DNA from 2 places in the Leucobacter sp. USHLN154 genome. Region 2 is predicted to be linked to the other one. Evidence: predicted binding sites of a transcription regulator. Region 2 holds the regulator's gene; the other holds the start of a gene.
The links. The regulator LexA, encoded in region 2, represses DNA repair genes until DNA is damaged. The targets are predictions, from matches to a motif close to TCGAACANNTGTTCGA.

Region 1 (7,097 bases), on a different contig from region 2:
TGAAGTTCGAGCTCGCCGCGCGACTGCGCGACGAGCTCTCGGAGATCAAGCGCGAACTCCGCAGCATGGACCAAGCGGGACACCTGTAACGTCGATGTACTCGGAATGGGCGGTTCAGGGGCTCGGCGTCGTATGGCGGGTCGAGCCGCCGACGCCGCACGAGCACTCGGAGCCGGCGTCCACCATCGTTCCCGCTGACGGCTGCGCCGACTTCGTGCTGCGGGGAGATGCACTCCTCATCGCCGGCCCTTCGACGACCTGGCTGCGGAGCCCCGTCGAACTGGCGCGTCCAACCGTGGGCATGCGCTTCGCCCCCGGGACCGCCGCGACGGCGTTGCAACGCCCACTCCGAGCACTCCGCGACGAGCTGGTGCTCGCGGAGGACGCCGTCGAACGTGCGGCAGCCCATCGCACTGCCGGAGTGCTGCGCGCACTCGCAGCTGGCACAGTGTCGGCCGCTCGGCACCTGATGCACGACCGCACCTACATCGAGACCCTGATGACCTCGATCGACACCGAGGGCGACGCCGGCGGCTCGCCGCCCCTCTGGACGCGCACCGTGATTCGCGCAGCCGATCGGGAGGAGGCGTTCGGCCCCCTCGCCCGTCGGCTCGGACGATCGGAACGACAGCTGCACCGGAGCATGATCAGCGAGTTCGGATACGGGTACGCGGCGCTGCGCCGCGTGCGTCGAGGACAACGCGCCCGCGCCCGGTTGCAGGCCGGCGATACGCTCGCCGAAGTCGCGGTTGAGGCGGGCTACAGCGATCAAGCCCACTTCACGAGGGAGTTCTCACGACTGACCGGCGAGTCGCCCTCCCGATACGCGCGCTCGATTCAGGCTGTCGCGGAGTCGTCTGCCGGGGCCGTCGGGAGCGGTGCGTAGATGTCGACGGAGTTGCCGTCGGGATCCCGCACGGTGGCGTACCGCTGCCCCCACGGTGCGTCCCACGGCTCCGTGTCCGCCGCAGCGGGGTGCCGCTCGACGATCTCGGCGTAGGCGGAGTCCACCTCGGCCGGTGACGCCGCACTGCACGCAAAGGCGATGCGGTTCTCGCCCTCCGGGAGCTCGAACCCGGGGGAGAAGCTCTCGATCGTCGCCACCGGGTCCCACGCGAGCTTCATGCCGCCGGGCAGCTGAACCTCCACATGAGGCGCGTCATCCAGCCCTTCTGGAATCGGGACCCCCAGCGAACGATAGAAGTCGAGAGAACGCCCCAGATCCGCGGTGACGATGCCGATGAAATCAAAATTCAGTGTCATGGGCTCAGGTTACGCGGAGGGCGCGATCCCCGTCTTGTATGAATCGGACACGCGGCAAGCCGTCGTGACACCGGGGGAGGCGCCGCGCCACGACGGAGCTTCACACGACCACATAGCCGTACCGCGCTGCGATCCGGTCGATCACGCCGGTGAGTTCGTCTCGATCCAGACGCAGCTGGGCGATCGGATGGCGCGGCATCGCGTCCTCCGCCGGCGACCAGAGTGCGACGACCCGCGCACTGGGAACGACGGACGACGCGGAGACCACGCCGTCGAGGCTGGGATACCGGGTGCGAATCGCCCGCGCCCAGGCGCGGGACGCCATGCGGTCTCCCGACGAGATCGCCGCGTTGCCGCCCGCCACCGCGACCCAGTCGCTATCGCTCAGGTTGAGGAGGCGCAACGTCCTCGACGTCTCGAAGATGGCGAGTGTGGGTGTTCCGTCGGAGCGGCGCACGATTCGGGTGGACTGGAACACCTCCAGGAGACACGCAGCGAGTGGTGAAGCAGATTCTCGTGCAGCGCCGGGCAGTTCGAGCGCGGCGTAGAGCACGCCGGAATCCGCATACTCAGCAGGCGGCTCGGGATGCGGATCGAAACGTGCATCGACCGGTCCGTACGTGCGGAACTCGTGCCACGCGACCGGATAGCGTCCGCCCGCTGTGAAAATGCGCGCCAGCGCTGTGCCGCTGGGAACCTCTCGCACCCATCCGGGATCCCGCGCGAGGTCGGGGAGTGCGTCCGCTCGGGGCGGCGGCAGGTACTCGCTCACGGGAGCCGATGCAGTGCGTCGTCCACCGCCGTCGCCGCGACCTGAGGATCTCCGCCCTGCGCCAGCCATTCGAAGGGTGCGAGTTCTTCACCATCACTCAGCAGCGCGGGGGCGGGCGAAGTCAATACACGTTCGGCGAACAGCAGAGGGGTGCCGCGCGGGATCACCAGCGCGACCGACGCCCACCCCGGCAGCTCACGATCCTCGGGGAACTGGAAGCGAGGGAGATGCCACCCGTCGCTGCGGCGCTGCGCGAGGAGGGTGCCAGCAGCGCAGCGTTGACGCACCCGAGCCGGAGTGACGCCGAGCATGTCCGCAGCCTCCGCCACGGTCGCGCTCCGAGCGGCCAACGACTGGTCTGCCATGAGCCCCTGTGTCGTCGCCTCCAATGCGTCCGGTCGACGCAACGCATCTTCAGACACCCCGAAACGAGCGAGCGCCGAGACCTCCGTCTCCGTGAGCGCCCGAGTTCCCGCCTGCTGATGCGCGAGCAGCCCCGAGAGAAGCGCTTCCGCTGAATCCATCCGCGACGAATCGAGGTGAGCCACGAGATCGATCAGACGCTTCCGAGTGGGGTCGCCCGCGCGCGACGCCGCGCTGATCGGGGACGGGCCGAGATGCGCGATCGACATGAGTACTCCTTGCATTTGCTTACGACAATAGTAACCGATAATGCCGTCGATCGGTGCGCTCCTGGCGAAAGCATCGTAGGTATGTTCGAATTCGGGCGCAGGAGCGGATAGAATGAGTCGGTGACTTCGAAGCACTCAACTCCGATCCGATCCTCCGCAGCCCACGCGCAGATCAGCGTGCAGGGCGCCCGTGTGCATAACCTGCAGAACGTCGATCTTGCCATCCCGCGGGACTCGATGGTGGTCTTCACGGGGTTGTCGGGGAGCGGGAAGTCGAGTCTCGCCTTCGACACGATCTTCGCGGAGGGCCAGCGGAGATACGTGGAATCGCTGAGCGCTTACGCTCGGCAGTTCCTCGGGCAGGTCGACCGACCCGACGTCGATTTCATCGAGGGACTGAGCCCGGCGGTCTCCATCGATCAGAAGTCGACGAACCGCAATCCGCGATCCACGGTCGGCACGATCACCGAGATCTACGACTACATGCGGCTCCTCTGGGCTCGCATCGGCGTCCCGCACTGCGCCGTCTGCGGTGAGCGGATCGAGGCGCAGACGGTCCAGCAGATCGCAGATCGCCTCATGGGACTCGAGGAGCGGACGCGGTACCAGGTGCTCGCGCCGGTCGTCAGCAAGAAGAAGGGAGAGTTCGTCGATCTCTTCCAGGACCTCGCCGCGAGCGGATACTCCCGCGCGATCGTGGACGGCGACGTGATCCAGCTCTCCGACCCGCCGAAGCTCAAGAAGCAGGTCAAGCACGACATCTCGGTCGTGATCGATCGCCTCGTGGCAGGTCCCGATATTCTCGGCCGTCTCACCGACTCGCTCGAGACCGCTCTGCGCCTCGCCGGAGGCATCCTCGCCGTCGACTTCGTCGACCGTGAGGCGAAGGCTGACGATCGCGTGCAGCAGTTCTCGGAGCAGCTCTCATGCCCGAACCAGCACCCGGTGCAGCTCACCGAGATCGAGCCGCGAACGTTCTCATTCAACGCGCCGTTCGGTGCATGCCCGGTCTGCTCGGGGCTGGGCACGAGCATGTCCGTGGACGAGGATCTCGTGCTCGGCGATCCGCAACTCTCCATCTCAGAGGGCGTCATCGTGCCCTGGACGAGCCAGGGGAAGAGCCTCTACCAGTATTACGAGAAGCTCCTGATCGGCCTCTCCGACGATCTGAAGTTCTCGTTGCAGACGCCATGGTCGGGCCTGAGCGAGGACGTGCAGCAGGCGGTCCTGTACGGCAACGACTTCAAGGTGAACGTGCGGTGGCGCAATCGCTTCGGCCGGGAGGTGAAGTACTCCTCGGGATTCGAGGGTGTCATCCCGTTCATCGAACGCCAGTACGCGGAAGCTGAATCCGACGCCAAGCGCGATCGCTGGGCGGAGTTCCTCCGTGAGGTTCCGTGTCATGCGTGCCAGGGGCAGCGGCTCAAGCCCGAGGTGCTCGCGGTGACGGTCAATGATCGGTCGATCGCTTCGGTCGGCGAGCTCAGCCTGCTCAATGCGAAGACCTTCTTCGACGATGTCGTGCTCACCGAGCGAGAGGCGAAGATCGCGGCGCAGGTGCTCCGCGAGATCCGGCTCCGGTTCGACTTCCTGATCGAGGTCGGCCTCGGCTACCTCACGCTGGCGCGTGCGGCCGGGACGCTGTCCGGCGGCGAGGCGCAGCGCATCCGCCTGGCCACGCAGATCGGGTCAGGACTCACCGGCGTGCTCTACGTGCTCGACGAGCCGAGCATCGGACTGCACCAGCGCGACAATCGGCGCCTGATCGAGACGCTGATGAAGTTGCGCGATCTCGGGAATACGCTCATCGTCGTCGAGCACGACGAGGAGACCATCGAAGCGGCCGACTGGATCGTCGACATCGGCCCAGGGGCGGGCGTCGAGGGCGGGACCGTGGTGCACTCGGGGCACTACGATGAACTGCTGAACAACCGCGACTCCATGACGGGGGACTACCTCGCCGGGCGGCGGAGCATCGAAACCCCGAAGCGTCGTCGCAAGCGAGACCGCAAGCGAGAGCTCAAGGTCGTGGGCGCTCGCTCGAACAACCTCCGGAACGTCGATGCCACGTTCCCCCTGGGCGTCATGACCGCCGTGACCGGGGTCTCCGGATCGGGCAAATCGACGCTCGTCAACGACATCCTCTACCGGGTGCTCGCGAACCAGCTGAACGGTGCGCGACTCGTCCCAGGGAAGCACACGCGCGTCACCGGGCTCGAGCACCTCGACAAGGTCGTCCATGTCGATCAAGCGCCCATCGGTCGCACACCGCGATCGAATCCCGCGACGTACACGGGGGTCTTCGACAAGATCCGCAACCTCTTCGCCGAGACCCAGGAGGCGAAGACGCGAGGCTACCTTCCCGGAAGGTTCAGCTTCAACGTGAAGGGCGGCCGGTGCGAGGCGTGCTCCGGCGACGGCACGCTCAAGATCGAGATGAACTTCCTCCCCGACGTGTACGTGGCATGCGAGGTCTGCGGTGGGTCGCGCTACAACCGCGAGACCCTGCAGGTGCGCTACAAGGGCAAGAACATCTCCGAGGTGCTCGAGATGCCGATCGCCGAGGCTGAGCAGTTCTTCGAGCCGATCTCCTCGATTCATCGCTATATGAAGACGCTTGTCGATGTCGGACTGGGCTACGTGCGGCTCGGTCAGAGCGCGACAACACTCTCGGGCGGTGAAGCCCAGCGCGTGAAGCTCGCCACCGAGTTGCAGAAGCGATCGAACGGCCGCAGCATCTACGTGCTCGACGAGCCGACGACGGGTCTCCACTTCGAAGACGTGCGCAAGCTCCTGCTCGTGCTCAACGGTCTCGTCGACAAGGGCAATACGGTGATCACGATCGAGCACAACCTCGACGTCATCAGAAGCGCCGACTGGGTCATCGATCTCGGTCCGGAGGGCGGATCGGGTGGCGGCATGATCATCGCCGAGGGCACACCCGAGCAACTGGTGAACGCATCCGAGAGCCACACCGGTCAGTTCCTGAACGAGGTGCTGAACGGTCGGGCGAAAGCCTCCGCTTGAACGGCACCGATAACCGCGCGTCGTTCCGACCCGCCCAGGGGGAGATCCCGACGTCGCCCGGCGTGTACCGGTTCAGCGACCGGCATGGGCGAGTGCTCTACATCGGCAAGGCGAAGAACCTGCGAGCCCGCCTCGCGAACTACTTCCAGCCGCTGCACTCGCTCATGCCGCGCACGCGCACGATGCTCTCCATCGCCGCCAAGGTGGATTGGACAGTCGTCGCAACCGACACCGAGTCGCTCATCCTCGAGCACACGTGGATCACCGAGTACAAACCGCCGTTCAACGTCCAATTCAAGGACGACAAGACCTATCCGTACCTCGCGGTGACGTTGCGCGAGGAAGCGCCGCGCCTCGTCATCACCCGGAACGAACGCATCCGCGGAGCGCGCTACTTCGGCCCCTACCCGAAGGTGTGGGCGCTGCGCGAGACCACCGCGTTGCTGCAGCAGGCGTTTCCGATCCGCACCTGCAACGACGCCGATTACCAGCGCGCGATGAGCTCCGGCAAGCCCTGCCTCGCCGGGCAGATCGGGCGCTGCAGCGGCCCCTGCTCGCAGAAGCTCACCGTGGAGGAGCACCGCGCACGAGTGGGCGAACTGGTCGCCTTCCTCGGAGGCAGCGACACGAGCCATCTGAAGGCTCTGCAGCGCGCCATGCGCGAGGCCGCGAGCGAGCAGCGATACGAGGAGGCCGCCCGTCTCCGCGACCAGGCGCAAGCTGTGGAGCACGTCATGGAGAAGAACGCCGTGGTGCTCGGGCTCGACGTGAATCTCGACGTGTTCGGGCTCCGATCGGACGAACTCGCCGCCGCTGCGCATCAGTTCATCATCCGCGGCGGGCGCATCCGCGGCGAACGCAGCTGGATCGTCGACGTCGAACTCGACGATTCGCCCGAGACGCTGCTCGAGCAGGTACTGCAATCCGCGTACGAGGGCGATCGCGAGCCGCCGCCGCAGATCCTCGTTCCCCAGCTCCCGGCGAACTCGGCAGCGCTCGAGGAGGCGCTCGGCGCACGTCGACCTCGTCGCGGGCGCGTCACCGTGCGCGTGCCGGAGCGCGGCGACAAGGTGCAACTGATGGATCGGGCGATGCGCAATGCCGGTGAGCACCTGATCCGGCACAAACTCAAACGAGCTGCAGACCTCACCGCACGCACCGATGCGCTCGCCGAGCTGCAGCGCGCCCTCGACATGGACGAAGCGCCGCTGCGCATCGAGTGCATCGACGTGTCGCATCTTCAGGGCACGGGCGTCGTCGCGTCACTGGTCGTTTTCGAGGACGGGCTGCCTGCGAAGGGCGCCTATCGCAAGTACCGCATCGAGCAAACGACGGACGACACGGATTCCATCTACCAGGTCGTTTCGCGCCGTGCCGCACAACTGAACGCCGCTCGGGAAGCG
Region 2 (7,097 bases):
CGGTGCTGATCTCGCGATCACGCAGCTCTTCTTCCGCGCAGACGATTACCTGTCGTTCGTCGAGGACGCACGCGCGGCTGGACTTCGCATTCCCGTGCTTCCCGGCCTCATGCCCGTCGCGACGAGTGCGCAGCTGCGCAAGGTCGCATCGCTCGCCGGGCAGCCGGCCCCGATCGAACTCGCGCGTGAACTGGACGCAGAGGGCGGCTACGCACCCGAACTCGGCGTCGAGCACACCGTCGCCTTGGCGCGAGAGCTGCTCGCGGGAGGGGCCCCGTCCGTGCATCTCTACACGTTCAATCGGCACGAGCAGGTGCTCGCCGTGCTCCGAGAGCTGGGTCTGCTGACTCCGAACCCGGTCGACTAGGCCCTCACCGTCACGCGGATCGAGCGCCGCCCGGTCCGGTCCCTGTCTCGGTGGGCGGCAGGCCCGCAAGTGCTTGAGGATACGAGCCCGCGGTGCGCTCCGCGAGGTGCAGCAATGCCGCGGGCACGGTTCTGCCGGACGCCAGCATCGTTCGCGCCCAGAGGCGACCAGCGCGGTACGAGGACCTCACGAGCGGGCCGGCAAGCACGCCGGAGAAGCCGAGCGACTCCGCTTCGTCGTGCAGGTCGACGAATTCCTCTGGCGGCACCCAACGAGCGATCGGGTGATGCCGTGCCGAGGGGCGGAGGTACTGGGTCAGGGTGAGGATCTCGCACCCTGCGGCTCTGAGTTCGGTCATCGCCTCGGAGATCTCCGCACGCGTTTCGCCCATTCCGAGGATGAGGTTCGATTTGGTCACCATTCCCGCATGGTGCGCCCTCGTGATGACCCCCAGTGAGCGTTCGTATCGGAAGCCGGGCCGAATGCGGCGGAAGATGCGGGGCACGGTTTCGAGATTGTGGGCGAACACCTGCGGAGCCGCCTCGAACACCTGCTCGAGATCCTCGGGCCGGCCGCCGAGATCGTCGACGAGCACCTCGACGCCTGCGCCGGGATTCATGGCGCGCACCTGCCGAATGGTCTCAGCGAAGAGCCAAGCGCCGGTGTCGGGCAGGTCATCGCGTGTCACGCCGGTGATGGTGGCGTACCTCAGGCCCATGGTGCGTGCCGATTCTGCGACCCGGCGCGGCTCGTCGCGGTCGAGCGGGAGCGGCTTTCCGCTCGTGATCATGCAGAAGTCGCACCTCCGGGTGCAGATCGAACCTCCGATGAGAAACGTTGCTTCGCGATCCTCCCAACACTCGAAGACGTTGGGGCAGCCGGCCTCCTGGCAGACCGTGTGGAGCCCTTCGCCTGCGACCAGGTCGCGCACCTGGCGGTACTCCGGGCCGAGCCGGGCGCGCGTCTTGATCCACTCCGGTTTCCGCTCGATCGGAGTCTCGGCGTTGCGGGCCTCGACGCGGAGGAGCGGTCGGCCCTCCGGCTCGGGGCGCGTGCCGGTCGAAGGCAGGCGACGCGCGCTCATGCGGTGAACTCCGCGATCACATGGGCGAGGTGCACCTGGAGGTCGGGTGCCACGATCTCGGGCGGGATTCTCCGACCGGCGAGTGCGCTCAGCGTGGTCACGCCGGCGTCTGGAATCCCGCATGGCACGATCTGGGAGAACGGCTCGAGGTCGTTGCAGCAGTTGATCGCAATTCCATGGGTGATGATGCCGGCGCGGGCGTGCAAGCCGATCTGTGCGAGCTTCGTCGGCGGACGATCAGGATGGGGCACCCATACTCCCGAGCGGCCTTCCACGCGTGTGCCCGATACGCCGAATGCGGCCACGGTGTCGATGATCGCCGTCTCGAGGGCGCGTACGAAGTCGACGACGCCGGCGCCGGACCGCAGCCGGACGACCGGATAGCACACCAGTTGGCCCGGACCGTGCCAGGTGACTCGTCCGCCCCGGTCGACGGCGACGACGGGACTGCCGTCCGACGGGTACTCATCCGGCTCGGCGCGGCGACCGGCGGTGTACACCGGCGGGTGCTCGAGCAAGAGGACCGTTCCGCGGTCGAGGCCCTGCTCGATGCGGTCGACCGCCTCGGCCTGGAGCTCGAGTCCGCGCTCGTACGGCACGCAATCAGGGTGGAATCCGAGCGCGAGCATCGGCGTTCGAGAACGGGTGGATGGAATCGGCATCGACGCAGTGGCCATGCGATCACTGTAGATGGACTCGGTTCAACAAAGCAACCGCCGCAGCGAGCGAAGGGCTGCGGGTGGGTGCCAGCACTCGCGCGTCGGTGTCCAGCGGTGCTGCGCCGCGGCGACGCCGCGCCCTGCGATCAGACCGAGCGGAAGACCGCGACCACGCGCCCGAGTACTTCCGCGTGATCGCCCAGGATCGGCTCGAACGCGCTGTTGCGAGGCAGGAGCCAGGTGTGCCCGTCTCGGCGGCGGAACACCTTCACCGTTGCCTCTCCATCGAGCATCGCTGCGACGATGTCTCCGTTCTCGGCTTCGCGCTGCTGTCGGATCACCACGAAATCCCCATCGCAGATCGCTGCGTCGATCATCGAATCGCCGACGACGCGCAGCATGAAGAGCTGTCCGTCGCCGACGAGAGCGCGGGGGAGCGGCACGATCTCCTCGACCTGCTGCTCCGCAGTGATCGGCACGCCGGCCGCGATCTGACCGACGAGCGGAACGTACGCCGCCTCTTCGGGGCGCTGCGCGGGGGCGTCGTCGATCGCCGACGAGGTCGAGGCGAGCTCGACCAGGATCTCCAGGGCTCTCGGCCGGTTGGGGTCGCGGCGGATGTAGCCGCCCAGCTCGAGCCTGCTGAGCTGATGCGTGACGCTCGAGAGCGAGGAGAGCCCCACCGCGTCGCCGATCTCTCGCATGCTCGGCGGATACCCCCGGCTCTCCACTGAACGCGCGATGCACTCGAGGATCGCCTGCTGCTTCTCGCTCAGCGGCTTCGTGGATCGGGGCGCGGCTGCGTCGCTCATCGCTGTCCTTTCTGGCCCCAGGGGGCGATGCGGATGGGGCGCGATCCATGAATGTCGGTGGGTGCTGATTCAGTGATCCCGTTGACCGAAACCCTAGCCGCAGCATTCGAAGACCGACAAACATATGTTCGAGTGTCGCGGAAAAAGAGCGAAACGTATCTTCGAAAAGACGCTTGCGGTTTCGATTCATCGAATATATATTCGAAACAGATGTTCGCATGGGCTCCACGCCCGCGTCATCGCAAGACTAAGGAGAAGTCATCATGAGCGCATCTGCTGTTCTGGGCCGGGAATCACGAGAGTCGACCGAAGCTTCGGGCTCGCTCCGCCTGACCCGGCGCGGGCGCATCGTGTTCGGTGGATTCGCCACGGTGCTCGTCGCCGGTCTTCTCGCTCTCATGGCGGCACTCGCGGCTCCGGAGGCGATGGCCGCGGCTGAGGGGCCGAACGGCGAGCAGTTCGATTACGTCGTGGTGCAGCCGGGCAGCTCGCTCTGGTCGCTGGCGACTGATCTCGACCCGACGGCCGACCCTCGCGATGTCATCACTGAGATTGTGCAGTTGAACCAGCTGGACGGTTCATCGCTGCAGGCGGGTGATGCGATCGCCGTTCCGCTGCGGTACTCAGATCATCCGCGCGTGGTGTCGGGCGACGAACTCGGGGCTTGACCGACTGATCGTCGGGGGGCTCACCGGCTTTAGACTGGTCGGGTGACTAGCTTGAGCGACCTCCCTCTTCGTGACAATCTCGTCGGCCAGGAGCCCTACGGCGCCCCGCAAGACGCGGTGCCGGTGAGCCTGAACGTCAACGAGAACACGCATCCCATTCCCGAGCACGTCGCCATCGACATCGTTCAGTCACTCGCTCGAGCGGTAACCGGTGTGAACCGATACCCTGACCGCGAGTTCACGGAGCTTCGGAGCTCCCTCGCGGGGTACCTCGGCCACGGCCTCAGCGTGGAACAGCTATGGGCGGCGAACGGATCGAACGAAGTGCTGCAGCAGGTGCTGCAGGCATTCGCCGGTCCGGGGCGGTCACTGCTGAGCTTCACGCCGACGTATTCGATGTACCCGCTGCTCGCCTCCGGAACCGATACCGAATGGATCGCTGTCGAGCGTCCCGCAGATTACGCGCTCACGCCGGAGGGCGTCGCCGAAGCGCTGCGCGAGCACCAGCCGGACGTCGCGATCCTCTGCGGTCCGAACAATCCGACGGGCACGTCGCTCGATCGTGAGGTGATCCTCGCCGCTTACGATGCGTTCGACGGCATGCTCGTCGTCGACGAGGCGTATCACGAGTTCGACACCGAGCGTGAGAGCGCGGTGTCGCTGCTCCCCGGACGCCACCGGCTCCTCGTATCGCGGACCATGAGCAAAGCGTTCGCGTTCGCGGGCGTGCGTCTCGGATACCTCGCCGCCGACGCGGCAGTGGTCGACGCCCTGCGGCTCGTGCGCCTGCCGTATCACCTGTCAGCGCTCACCCAGGCGGCCGCGACAGCTGCGATTCGTCACGCCGACGCGATGCTCGCCACGGTGGCCGACATCAGTGCGCAACGCGATCGTCTCGCGGACGCCCTCACCGCCCTTGGATACGTCGTGCACCCGTCGGGAGCCAACTTTCTGCTCGTCGGCGGGTTCACCGACCCGTCGGCCACGTTCGAAGCGCTGCGCGCACGCGGCATCCTCATCCGCAATCTCAGCATTCCAGGCCACCTGCGCATCACCGCAGGCACGGAGGCCGAGACGAGTGCGGTGATCGAGGCGATCACGGCACTCGGGCCGGGCGGCGCCTGATCGATCCCGGCGTACCGTCGGTTCCTGGGGAACGCAGATAGACTGACAACCATGACTGCAGCACCGCGCACCGCCTCGCTCGAGCGATCCACGAGCGAGTCGCAGATCAGTGTCAGCGTCGATCTCGACGGCTCGGGGTCTTCGCAGATCGAGACCGGGGTTCCGTTCTTCGATCACATGCTCACGGCGTTCGCCCGCCACTCGCTCACAGACCTGACGGTGAACGCGGTCGGCGATGTGCACATCGATGTCCACCACACCGTCGAAGACACCGGGATTCTGCTGGGCCAGACCATTCTCGAAGCGCTCGGCGATAAAGCCGGGATCTCGCGTTACGGCGACGCACTGGTCCCACTGGATGAGGCGCTCGCACAGGCGGTCGTCGACATCTCCGGTCGGCCGTACCTCGTGCACTCGGGAGAGCCTGCCGGGTTCGAGTTCCATCTCATCGGCGGTCACTTCACGGGTTCGATGGTGCGGCACTTCTTCGAGGCCCTGACGCTGAACGCACGGCTGACCGTGCATCTCGAGTTGCGCGCCGGCCGTGACCCGCACCACATCGCAGAGGCCGAGTTCAAGGCATTCGCCCGAGCTTTCCGCGAGGCGAAGTCGCTCGATCCGCTCGTCTCGGGTGTGCCGTCGACGAAGGGCGCGCTGTGAGCGCTCCCTCCGACGCGCCGCGCAAGACGGTGGCGGTGCTCGACTACGGGTCTGGCAATGTGCACTCGGCGGTGAAGGCGCTCGTCCACGCGGGAGCCGACGTCGAGCTGACGCGCGACCCGGGCGCCGTCATGGCAGCAGACGGACTCCTGGTCCCCGGCGTCGGTGCGTTCGACGCCGTGATGCGACAGCTGCGCGCCGTCCGCGGAGACGAGCTCATCGACCGTCGGCTCGCAGGAGGCCTGCCGGTACTCGGAATCTGCGTCGGGGAGCAGGTCATGTTCTCGCACGGCATCGAGCGCGGAATCGAAACCGAGGGACTCGGTCAGTGGCCGGGAACCGTGCGTCAGATCAACGCGCCAGTGCTCCCGCACATGGGGTGGAACACCGTCGACGTGCCTCAGGGATCGAGACTCTTCGCCGGTCTCGAAGCCGAGCGCTTTTACTTCGTGCACAGCAATGCCGCGACTGAATGGTCCATCGAAGGGCGCACCCCGGCCACCCGCCCCCTGGTCACCTGGGCCGAGCACGGCGAGCGGTTCATCGCAGCGGTGGAGAACGGTCCGCTGAGTGCGACGCAGTTCCACCCGGAGAAGTCGGGGGACGCTGGCATCCGGCTGCTGCGCAACTGGATCGACACTCTGTAAGTCCATCGAGACCGACCTCACGCGGCCGGATCCCCACTCGCTCGGGCCGCAGCTGGTGCGGCCCGACCGCGCACACCCGAGAAGGAGAAGCCCCCATGACTGAACTCGCCGAACGCCCGAAGCTGGAACTGCTTCCGGCGATCGACATGGTCGACGGCAAGGCGGTGCGGCTCACCCAGGGTGAGGCCGGAACCGAGACGAACTACGGCGATCCCGTGGACGCCGCACTCGACTGGATCGATCAGGGCGCGGAATGGATCCACCTCGTCGACCTCGACGCGGCCTTCGGCCGGGGGAGCAACGTGGCGGTCGCGCGCAAGATCATCAAGCGCTCAGGCGATGTGAAGATCGAATTCTCAGGGGGCATACGAGACGACGAGTCGCTCGAAGCCGCCCTTGAGATGGGAGCCACGCGCGTCAATCTCGGCACTGCGGCGCTCGAGAACCCGGAGTGGACTGAGGCGGTGATCGCGCGTTTCGGCGAGCGAGTCGCCGTGGGGCTGGACGTGCGCGGAGAGACGCTCGCTGCGCGCGGCTGGACGGAAGAGGGCGGCAACCTGTGGGAGGTGCTCGACCGTCTCGAGGAGGCGGGCTGCTCCCGGTACGTCGTGACGGATGTCACCAAGGACGGGACCCTGCGCGGACCGAACATCGAGTTGCTCGCGCGGGTGTGCGCCAGGACGAACCGCCCGGTCGTCGCCTCGGGCGGCGTGTCGAGCCTCGACGACCTCGCCGCGCTCCGAGAGCTCGTCGACGACGGTCTGGAAGGCGCGATCGTCGGGAAGGCGCTCTACGACGGAGCCTTCTCCTTGCCCGCTGCTCTCGACGTCGCAGGGCGCTAGAGCGGACATCCCGCGACTCATGGCGATCAAGAAGCTCCCCTCTACCGGCGATTCGCCCCGCAGCACCGGAGTTCCGGACAGTCTCGTCGGCGGCGGTGCCTCCGACTCGGCGGGATTCCCCTGGGCAGGGCGCACGTTCGACCATCACGACACGGCTTTCTCCGGCGATGATGGAAGCGCATCACCCACGCACATCGCCCTCGTAACCGCTGTGCGCGACGCTGCCGCTGCGG

Region 1: a site for LexA is predicted at 2,741-2,756, ahead of uvrA (excinuclease ABC subunit UvrA). Genes of this name have one in related genera too.

What each region holds. Positions count from the first base shown of each region.
Region 1 covers NZ_JBBCXF010000003.1:192,338-199,434, forward strand. The annotation lists gene uvrB (excinuclease ABC subunit UvrB) at 1-89, shown strand, start outside; gene WFH23_RS07010 (AraC family transcriptional regulator) at 95-886, shown strand; gene WFH23_RS07015 (VOC family protein) at 838-1,263, opposite strand; gene WFH23_RS07020 (RES domain-containing protein) at 1,364-2,035, opposite strand; gene WFH23_RS07025 (hypothetical protein) at 2,032-2,667, opposite strand; gene uvrA (excinuclease ABC subunit UvrA) at 2,788-5,694, shown strand; gene uvrC (excinuclease ABC subunit UvrC) at 5,691-7,097, shown strand, end outside.
Region 2 covers NZ_JBBCXF010000001.1:566,550-573,646, forward strand. The annotation lists gene WFH23_RS02675 (methylenetetrahydrofolate reductase) at 1-367, shown strand, start outside; gene lipA (lipoyl synthase) at 378-1,451, opposite strand; gene lipB (lipoyl(octanoyl) transferase LipB) at 1,448-2,128, opposite strand; gene lexA (transcriptional repressor LexA) at 2,257-2,943, opposite strand; gene WFH23_RS02695 (LysM peptidoglycan-binding domain-containing protein) at 3,186-3,590, shown strand; gene WFH23_RS02700 (histidinol-phosphate transaminase) at 3,633-4,715, shown strand; gene hisB (imidazoleglycerol-phosphate dehydratase HisB) at 4,767-5,375, shown strand; gene hisH (imidazole glycerol phosphate synthase subunit HisH) at 5,372-6,022, shown strand; gene priA (bifunctional 1-(5-phosphoribosyl)-5-((5-phosphoribosylamino)methylideneamino)imidazole-4-carboxamide isomerase/phosphoribosylanthranilate isomerase PriA) at 6,118-6,864, shown strand; gene WFH23_RS02720 (SseB family protein) at 6,884-7,097, shown strand, end outside.